DNA from 2 places in the Halomonas sp. PA16-9 genome. Region 1 is predicted to be linked to the other one. Evidence: predicted binding sites of a transcription regulator. Region 1 holds the regulator's gene; the other holds the start of a gene.

The links. The regulator FNR, encoded in region 1, switches genes on or off when oxygen is low (the NO sensors DNR and NnrR bind a similar motif). The targets are predictions, from matches to a motif close to TTGATNTANATCAA.
Region 2: a site for FNR is predicted at 1,588-1,601, ahead of FDY98_RS11505 (ribonucleoside triphosphate reductase). Genes of this name have one in related genera too.

The regions. Positions count from the first base shown of each region.
Region 1 covers NZ_CP040452.1:57,736-62,756, reverse strand. Annotated here, with positions in the region: partial or broken gene FDY98_RS16765 (DUF294 nucleotidyltransferase-like domain-containing protein) at 1-867, shown strand, start outside; gene FDY98_RS16760 (DNA polymerase III subunit epsilon) at 873-1,526, shown strand; gene ttcA (tRNA 2-thiocytidine(32) synthetase TtcA) at 1,787-2,707, shown strand; gene fnr (fumarate/nitrate reduction transcriptional regulator Fnr) at 2,700-3,446, opposite strand; gene hemN (oxygen-independent coproporphyrinogen III oxidase) at 3,531-4,964, opposite strand.
Region 2 covers NZ_CP040451.1:2,494,064-2,499,084, reverse strand. Annotated here, with positions in the region: gene ubiU (ubiquinone anaerobic biosynthesis protein UbiU) at 1-583, shown strand, start outside; gene FDY98_RS27850 (U32 family peptidase) at 771-1,331, shown strand; gene FDY98_RS27845 (hypothetical protein) at 1,328-1,540, shown strand; gene FDY98_RS11505 (ribonucleoside triphosphate reductase) at 1,686-3,428, shown strand; gene nrdD (anaerobic ribonucleoside-triphosphate reductase) at 3,473-3,637, shown strand; gene FDY98_RS11495 (anaerobic ribonucleoside-triphosphate reductase activating protein) at 3,708-4,457, shown strand; gene FDY98_RS11490 (Rrf2 family transcriptional regulator) at 4,577-5,021, shown strand, end outside.

The DNA of each region.
Region 1 (5,021 bases):
GCCTGGGAGTTCACTGTCGATAAGCGCTATCACGAGCAGAGCTGCATGATGGTGATGGGCAGCGAAGGGCGCGGTGAGCAGATTCTAAAAACGGATCAGGATAACGGCTTGATTCTTGCCGATGAAACCCAGTGGCCTGATCTTGCCAGCCATATGCAAACGCTCACCGATACCCTGATTCAGCTTGGTTACCCGCCGTGCCCCGGCAACATTATGGTGTCTAACCCGAGTGGGTGGCCACGGTATCCCAATGGAAAGGTAATATTGCCAAGTGGGCCAGGGAGCGTGATGGCGATAGCCTGATGAAGCTGGCCATTATGCTCGATGCTCATGGCGTGGCGGGCAACCCGAGCTTGCTTGAGAGCGTGCGCGATGAGCTGTTTGAACGCTGCTCGGGCGATGAGCTGCTGCTTTCCTATTTTGCCCGCACGGCGCTGCGCTTTTCGACGCCGCTGACGCTGTTTGGTTCGCTGAAAAAGCTCAGCACGGTATCGATATCAAGAAAGGCGGTATTTTCCCTATCGTGCACGGTGTGCGCACCATGGCGCTTGAGCGGCGCATCAAAGCCACCTCGACGTTTGATCGCTTGGATGCCCTGGTTACTGACGGCCGGTTGGATCGCCGTTTTGCCGATGACCTGGGCGAAGCGTTGGCGCTCTTTTCTGAGCTGCGCCTCAAGCAGCAGCTAAGTACGCTGGAAACTTCTGCGGATGCGAAAGAAACTAACGCCCAAAGCAGCAGACGCGCTAACCGTGTCGTGGTGCAGAACCTCTCTTCCCTGGAGCGCGACTACTGCGCGAAGCGATGCATATTGTCAAAGACTTTAAGCAGCGGCTTTCCCACCGTTACCATTTGGAGTATTCGTGAGCGGAATGCGGCTGTTAGATCGACATGTGACGCTATTTAGCGGCTCGCTGCGCACCTTGTTAAGGCGTGAAAGTGACCGGCGTCGTTGTGCAGATTCCCCCTATGCCTGGCTGTTTCAGCCCTATATGGGCGAAGAGCTGGTGGCGCTCGCCTGCACAGCAACGCCCACGCAATCATCACCTGTGATCAGCGTGGCGGCAGTGGTGCTGAGCCATCAGCAGGTGCATACCAGTCGTGCTTTTGTGATCACCCTTGGTAGCGCAAAGCAGCCCGAGAGCGCAACGCTGCGCCGTCATCACTTGCTGTGCGAGGCGGGGGAGATACTGCCACCAAATAGTGATAACTTGAGCGCGCTAGTAGAATTTATCGGCAATCGGCCCATCGTTGGCTGGCAGTTAGAGAAGCGCATTGGAGCATTGAATGCACTACTCAGTAAGCGGCTGAATTTTGCCCTGCCCAACGCCCAGGTCGATGTGGCAAAACTGCATCAGCGCCAACTGCGCCGTTTGCACCCGGAGGTCGAAGCGCCCAGCAGCTTCGCCCAGGCGTTGGCATGCTGGCAAGTACCCGTCATGGGCATGCAGAGTGTGCTTGGAGAGGCCACCGCCAGCGCACTGCTGTATATGCGCCTGCAGCGTATTATGGCGCAGGTGGCATAGTAGTCTCTTTCGTCGTGGCGAGGACAGCTTTCCGCGAGGGCGCTGTGAACCCCTCCCTGGGCGCTACTTTTGTCATCCATGACAAAAGACCCTCGCTCCAAGCTGCCCTCGCACCGAGGTATGGTGCAGCGGTCAAAATAGTCACTTCCAATTGCGATATCTTGTGTGGCTACGTCTGATTAGTTGGGTCAGGCGGTGAGTGTTGTTAGAATAGTTATTACTTTTTTCTCACGCCTTCTACCCTCGGCAGTGCTTATACCATGCAAACTCTTGATCACTTTGATCCTGCTCACCTTGATACGGTTGGAGCCACCCCAGCTGACGCTGAGCACGACCAGCCTGAGCTGGCTGATGCGAAGCAGAAGCGTGAATTTAACAAGCTGCAAAAGCGTCTGCGCCGAGAAGTGGGCAATGCGATCATTGATTATCAAATGATCAATGAAGGTGATCGCGTAATGGTCTGCCTCTCCGGTGGAAAGGACAGCTACACGATGCTGGAGATTTTGCGCAATTTGCAGCGCAATGCGCCGGTCAATTTTTCGCTGGTAGCGGTCAATCTGGATCAAAAACAGCCGGGTTTTCCCGAGCACGTATTGCCTGCGTATCTGGATAAGCAGGGCGTGGAGTACCACATTGTCGAGCGCGATACTTACTCGGTGGTAAAAGAGAAAACCCCGGAAGGTAAAACCACCTGCGCGCTTTGTTCACGGCTGCGGCGCGGCTCGTTGTATGGCTTTGCCGAAGAGATTGGCGCCAATAAGATAGCCCTGGGCCATCACCGGGAAGATATTCTCGAAACACTGTTTCTCAATATGTTCTTTGGCGGCAACCTGAAAGCGATGCCGCCAAAGCTGCTATCCGATGATGGGAAGAATATCGTTATTCGGCCGTTGGCCTACTGCAAAGAGGCTGATATCGCCGAGTTTTCGCGGCTGATGGCGTTTCCGATTATTCCCTGCAACCTGTGCGGTTCACAGCCTAATATGCAGCGTCAGGTGGTCAAAGAGATGCTCGCCGAGTGGGACAAAAAGTTTCCTGGCCGCCTGGAGAGCATGTTCAAGGCTGTCACCAACATTGCCCCTTCCCAGTTGGCCGACCGCAGCCTGTTCGATTTTGAAGGCCTTGAGGCCAAGCAAGCAGAGCTACTGGCGGGGCGTATCCAAGCCTTTAACGTCAGCTAACTGTTTGCTCTTCCTCTTCGGCGAGGGTAATCAAGCGCGGCATATCGAGAATGTTGACCTCTCGCCCGGAGACCGCCACCACGCTCTGCTGCTGAAAGCGGCTTAGTATGCGGCTGACCGTTTCCACCGCTAAGCCCAGGTAGTTGCCGATATCAGCCCTGGGCATTGAGAGGCGAAAGCTGTAAGGCGAGTAGCCCCGGCGACGAAAACGATCCGAGAGGGTAATCAAAAAACTTGCTAGCCGCTGATCGGCGGTTTTACGCGAAAGTAGCCGCATCATACGCCGGTCATCGCGCAACTCTTTGCTCATGCTACGATAAAGCTGGCCACGCAGTTCGGGTAGCTCCTCCGAGAGTAAGTCCAGGCGGTCAAAAGGAATCTCGCAGACGGTGGTCGTTTCCAGGGCGATAACGCTACCGGGGTAATGCTCTTCGTCAATGCCATCCAACCCCACCAATTCACTGGGCAGGTAGAAATTGGTCAACTGCTCGCTGCCGTTACCTTCGGCGGTGATCTGTTTCAAACTGCCCGAACGGACTGCGTAAACGCTGGTAAAGGTGTCGCCCTGACGAAACAGCGGTTCGCCTTTTTTCAGCGGCGCGCGACGACGAATAATGGCGTCGAACTGCCCCACGTCGTCCAGCTCAAGGGCAAGTGGCAGGCACAGTGAGCTCAAACTGCAGGTTTGGCAGCGAGCTTCATGGAGTAGCGAGCGCCGACGGCTCATGGGTTCCAACATGCTTTGCTCCTTGAGAGGGTCCCGCTTATCAATTAGAAAATCCTTACTTATTATAGTCGCTTTAGCATGCCTGCAATAAGGTGATTAAACAATCTTAGAATACTGTTGTCCCGTTTGCCCGGAAAGATGGGTATCAAACGCCATTGCTATATGGCGAATCAGCAGCCGCCCCGTCGGCGTGGCGTTAAGCTGATCACCGCGGCGGGTCAGCAGGCCATCCTGTTCGGCGCTCTGCAGGCGCTCAAGCGCTGGCGCAAAGTAGCGGGGGGCATCGATGTTCCAGCGTTGACTAACGGCGGCCAGGTCAATGCCCATATCGCACATCAGCCGCTCAATCACGTCCCGCCGGATCAGGTCGTCATCACTTAAGCGTATGCCACGCACGGTGGCAAGCTGCCCCTGATCCAGCGTCGCTTCGTAGCTTGCCAGATCGCTCGGGTTCTGCGCATAGACGTCATCAATGCGCGAAATCGCCGATACGCCAAGCCCGATTAAGTCGCACTGAGCATGGCTGGAGTAGCCCTGGAAGTTGCGCTGCAGCGAGCCTTCGCGCTGGGCAATAGCCAGGCTATCGTCAGGGCGGGCAAAGTGATCCATACCGATATGCACATAGCCAGCTGCGGTGAGCATTTCGATGGTGGTGCGCAGAATCGCTAGCTTCTCTTCTCCGCCTGGCAAGTCATCGACATTAATGCGCCGCTGCGGGGCAAAACGCTCGGGCATATGCGCGTAATTAAACACAGAAAGGCGCGCCGGGTTGAGCTCGATCACCTGGCGTAGGGTGTTGGCAAAGCTCTTTTCAGTCTGAAATGGCAAGCCATAAATTAGGTCGAGATTGAGCGAGCGAAAGCCCAGGCGATGCGCCTCCTCCATCAGCGTTTCGGTAAGTACCCGAGGCTGAATACGGTTAATCGCTTTCTGCACCAGCGGGCTTAAATCCTGCACGCCCAGGCTGATGCGATTAAAGCCGAGGGATTCGAGATGGCGCAGCGTAAACACATCCGCTTCGCGAGGATCTATTTCAATTGCGTAATCGCGATCAGCAGACGATGAAAGACCAAAACGTGCATCCAGTCGATCAATCAGGTCGCCCATCTGGTTCAAACTGAGAAATGTCGGCGTGCCGCCGCCCCAATGCAACTGCTCCACCGGTCGTGATGTATCCAAGTGGCGTGCGGTCAGCACCATTTCACGGTCAAGCCGGGCTATATAGGGCTCGGCAAGGGCAGTGTTTTTGGTAGCGATTTTATTACACGCGCAGTAAAAGCAGATCTTGCGGCAGAAGGGCACATGAACGTACAGAGAGAGCGGACGCTTACTGGCATTGCTGCGCTCCAATGCCTGGGTCAGGTCGCCAGGGGTAAATTGGTCGTGAAACGACAGCGCCGTGGGGTAGGAGGTGTAGCGTGGGCCGTTGGTGTCGTAGCGACGCAGTAACGCTTCGTCCCACACCGGCTGCATAGGGGCTGCGGCAGCAGCGGGTGCAAGAGGCAAGGCAGCAGGGGTATGAACGGGCATGAAGGGGCGCTCCGACGTTAGGAAATGCCGCTAGCCTAACCCGTGGTTAGGAGGTAA
Region 2 (5,021 bases), on a different replicon from region 1:
CGTACTGCCAAGGGTGCTGTCAATCACTCAGGTACGCGACCTGGCCAAGCAAACACCGGTAGAACTTGAGGTGTTCGCTTTCGGCAGCCTGTGCATCATGGCCGAAGGACGCTGCTATCTCTCCTCCTACCTGACCGGCGAATCGCCCAATACCCGGGGCGTCTGCTCGCCAGCGGCTCATGTCCGCTGGGAAGAAACGTCAGAGGGCTTAGAGTCGCGCCTTAACAATGTTCTTATCGACCGCTACGCCGAAGGCGAGCGCGCGGGCTACCCCACCCTATGCAAGGGTCGCTTCGAGGTGGCGGGCGAGACCTATCACGCCATTGAGGAACCCACCAGCCTCAATACCCTGGAGCTATTGCCGGAGCTACGCGACCTGGGTATTAGCGCCGTCAAAATTGAAGGTCGTCAGCGCAGCCCCGCCTATGCCTCTAAAGTGGCCGGGATCTGGCGCCAGGCGCTCAACCGCCTAGAGGCTCAGCCTGAGCGCTTTGATCCAGAACCCGCCTGGATGGCAGGCCTTGCCGAGCTTTCCGAAGGTGCCATCACTACCCTAGGCGCCTACGAACGCCGCTGGAAATAGGAGCCTACTATGCCGAACACTACACCTCCCCTATCACCGACCTTATCAACCGGCCCTCTTCAACTCTCCCTCGGGCCGGTGCTTTTTTACTGACTCGGCAACGCTACGCCGACTTCTACCGCGAGGCGGCCGACTGGCCGGTAGAGATTATTACCCTGGCGAAACCGTCTGCTCGCGGCGCCGCGATATGAAACTGGACGACTGGCTAGGCATTGGGCGCGAGCTCAGCCAGGCGGGCAAGCAGGTAGTACTCGCCAGCCAGACCTTGATCGAGTCCGAAGCCGACCTGCGTGACTTGCGCAAGCTGTGTGACAACGGTGATTTTATCGTCGAGGCCAATGACCAAAGCGCCCTGCAACGACTCTCCAGTGCCGGACTGCCGTTCATCGCCGGTGCTGCGCTCAACCTCTACAACCCGGCGACACTGGGCGTTATGGCCCGTGCCGGCATACGGCGTTGGCAAGCGCCGGTGGAAATGTCACAGCAAGACTTAGCCAAACTTATTAACGATTGCCACCGGGCAGGCGTTCCCCACCCATGCGAAGTATTCGCCTACGGGCATCTCCCCTTGTCCTGGTCGTCACGCTGTTTTACCGCCCGGCGTCACCAAACACCCAAAGACCGCTGCAAATTCGTCTGCCAAAAGTACCCCGAAGGCTTGGTGCTACGTTCACAAGAGTCCCGGGATGTTTTTAACCCTGAACGGTATTCAAACCCTTTCCAGCGCCTGCCAGGATCTGCGCCATGAAACTTACGGTCATGGCGGAGATGGGGGTATCAGTGGCACGTCTCAGCCCACGGGCGGAAGGCATGGCCGAGGTGGTCACGGCTTTCGACCAGGCCCGCCACGGCAGGTTACCTACGCCCGATCCTTTAACGCTGGTGGATGCTGAAATCTGCGACGGTTACTGGTTCGGCCGACCGGGTATGGATAACACCCGCACGATGACCAGCTAAAACATAGCCTAGGCACCACCACGCCTTACTATTTTTCCTCACCATTTTTGACCTGGATCATTTATTGCAAAATCCTGAACGCTTACCCTCTAACACCACATATAGTATTTATTTTTATTAAATCTAGCATATATAGGTGAATTAGGTGAAAAGCTCCACAAGCGTTCAGGTAGCGAAGCATCATATTGACGTCGCCTCGACGGTCAATGAGTACCTCCAACGCGCCGACTGGCGTGTTCACGCCAATGCCAACCAGGGCTATTCATTGGGCGGTTTAATCCTCAACGTCTCGGGCAAGTTGATAGCCAACTACTGGCTCGATGAGATTTACCCCCACGCCGTAGGAGAAGCTCATCGGGAAGGTGATTTGCATATTCACGACCTGGATATGCTGTGCGGCTATTGCGCCGGCTGGTCGCTGCGTACTTTGCTGCTAGAGGGATTTAATGGGGTACCGGGACGAGCCGAAAGCAACCCGCCCCGCCACCTCTCAAGTGCCCTCGGGCAAATGGTTAATTTTCTTGGCACCTTGCAGAACGAGTGGGCCGGGGCACAAGCCTTCAGCTCTTTCGATACCTATCTGGCACCCTACGTGCGCAAAGACAGCCTCACCTATGCACAAGTCAAGCAGGCACTTCAGGAATTCATCTACAACCTCAATGTGCCTTCGCGCTGGGGTAGCCAGACGCCCTTCACCAACCTAACCTTCGACTGGGTCTGCCCCGACGACTTGCGCCAACAGGTACCGGTTATCGGTGGAGAGGAGCAGCCGTTCAGCTACGGCGAACTACAGGTTGAAATGGACTTAATCAACCGGGCCTATTTGGAAGTGATGGAGGCCGGTGACCGCCACGGACGTGTGTTCACCTTCCCCATACCCACTTATAACATCACCCATGATTTCGACTGGGAAAGCGACAACGCCGAGCGGCTCTTCGCACTGACCGCCAAGTACGGCTTGCCCTACTTTCAAAACTTTCTCAATTCGGATCTGGAACCCCACATGGTGCGTTCCATGTGCTGCCGCCTGCAGCTTGATTTGAGTGAACTGCTCAAACGCGGCAACGGTCTGTTCGGCAGTGCGGAGCAAACCGGATCGTTGGGAGTAGTGACGATCAACTGTGCCCGGTTGGGTTACCGCTTTGCCGGCGACCGGGCCGGGCTGTTCAGCGAGCTGGATCGCCTTCTGTCGCTCGGGCGCGATAGCCTCGAACTCAAGCGCGAGCGCATTCAGCAACTAATGGATCAGGGGCTCTACCCCTTTACCCAGCGCTACCTGGGCACGTTACGCAATCATTTCTCTACTCTGGGTGTGAATGGGCTCAACGAAATGGTGCGCAACTTTACTGGGGATCGCTGCGATATCGCCGACGCCCAAGGGCTACAGCTGGCACTGGATCTTCTTGACCACGTTCGGGAGCGGATGCGCGAATTTCAAGAACAGACCGGCCACATGTATAACCTTGAAGCCACCCCGGCAGAGGGCACCACTCACCGCTTTGCCCGGGAGGATCTGACGCGCTTTCCTGACATTCTTCAAGCCGGTACACCCGAGGCGCCCTACTACACCAATTCTAGTCAATTGCCGGTGGGTCATACCGATGATCCCTTTGAGGCACTGAGCCATCAAGACCCCTTACAGACTCGCTACACCGGTGGCACGGTATTGCATCTCTATATGCGCGAACGGATTACCTCGGCCTCCGCCTGTCGCAAGCTGGTTAAAACGGCGCTCTCTCACTTTCGCTTACCCTACCTCACAGTCACACCCACCTTTTCGATCTGCCCGGTGCATGGCTACCTGTCGGGTGAACATGAGTTCTGCCCCAAGTGCGACGAAGCACTTTGGGCAAAAACGGCGAGCGCAATCGACGCCGCCACGGCTTGAGGCATTTGCCTCACTTTTTCTCAACTCGTTTAAGGAACACGCTAATGCAAACCTCTCAATATGCTAGCTTGCCCACTGAGCAGCGCCAGCGCTGCGAAGTCTGGACCCGCGTCATGGGCTACCACCGCCCGGTAAGTCAGTTCAATATCGGCAAACGTGCCGAACACCAGGAGCGACGCCATTTTACTGAAGCCGCCGCCTCTCGGTAGCTAGCCCTCACTTTTCTCTAACGACAGCTGGGGGGTCTGGCTACAGGCGCCCCAGCAGGGGGATATCACTATGGCTATGCAGACGACACTTGACGACATCACAACTAAATTATCTTCGGTTCGGCTGCCGATTGCCGGCCTTGTGCCCATGACCACACTGGATTATCCCGATCATCTGGCGTGTGTTGTCTTTCTCCAAGGCTGCCCGCTACGCTGCGGCTACTGCCACAATCCCAACATGATCCCGTCGCGCCGAGGTGAACCCCAGGAGTGGCAAGCGATACGGGAATTCCTGAGCACCAGGCAAGGCCTGCTGGAAGCGGTGGTTTTCAGCGGTGGTGAGCCCACCCTGAATGCCGGTTTGTCCGATGCAGTAAAGGAAGTGAAAGCATTGGGCTTTAAGGTGGGACTACATACCGCCGGCCCTTATCCTGACCGCCTCACCCAGCTATTACCGCACCTTGACTGGGTGGGGCTGGATGTAAAAGGACGCGGAAAAGAGTTTGACCGCATCTGCGGCCGTCCCGGCATCTGGCAGTTGCATGCCCGCAGCTTGGAAGCTTTGCTCGACAGCGGACTCAATTTCGAGTGCCGTACCACCATTCACTGGAAAGATTTTCAGCTTGCCGATGTGGAACGCCTGGCACTGAGTCTTGCCGACTGTGGGGTACGCCACTATGCGCTGCAGGTGGCCCGCAGCGAGCAATGCTTCGATCCCACCTATTCTCAGCCAGTTGCCAATACTCCATCTACAGCTCAGATGAATGCGCTGGTAAGCCGTTTGAAACCGTACTTTGACCAGCTTGAGCTAAGGCAATAACGCTTTCCTTCTTGACTCAGGTCAGCATTAGTACCCCCATGTTCTGATTGCAACTTACTGAACGTTCATACAACATGTTTCTTTTACAGTTGGATTACTCTCGGAGCAAAGCACACTCCATGCATCTCACTCGATTCACCGATTATTCAATACGCGTGTTGATCTTCCTCGCCGTGAAAGGCGAAGAGCGTTCTACTATCAATGAGATCGCAGAGACCTTTGATATTTCTCGCAATCACCTGATGAAAGTCGTTCAGGAGCTTAGCCAGAAGAACTACGTTACCGCTATTCGGGGCAAGAACGGTGGCCTATTGCTCACGCGAGACCCCGCTACTATCGTGCTGGGTAAACTCGTGCGCGAAATGGAACATGGCATGGAGCTAGTCGAGTGCTTTCATAGCGATAACAACTGCATCATCACCCCTTCTTGTCGGCTCCAGCCCATTCTAAACGAAGCATTGTCAGCGTTTCTGGAGGTGCTTGACCGCTATACCTTGGCAGATGTGTTGTCCAATCGTTACCCGCAGTTGGCAGGACTAATGCGTATCCCCACCGTCAATGTCT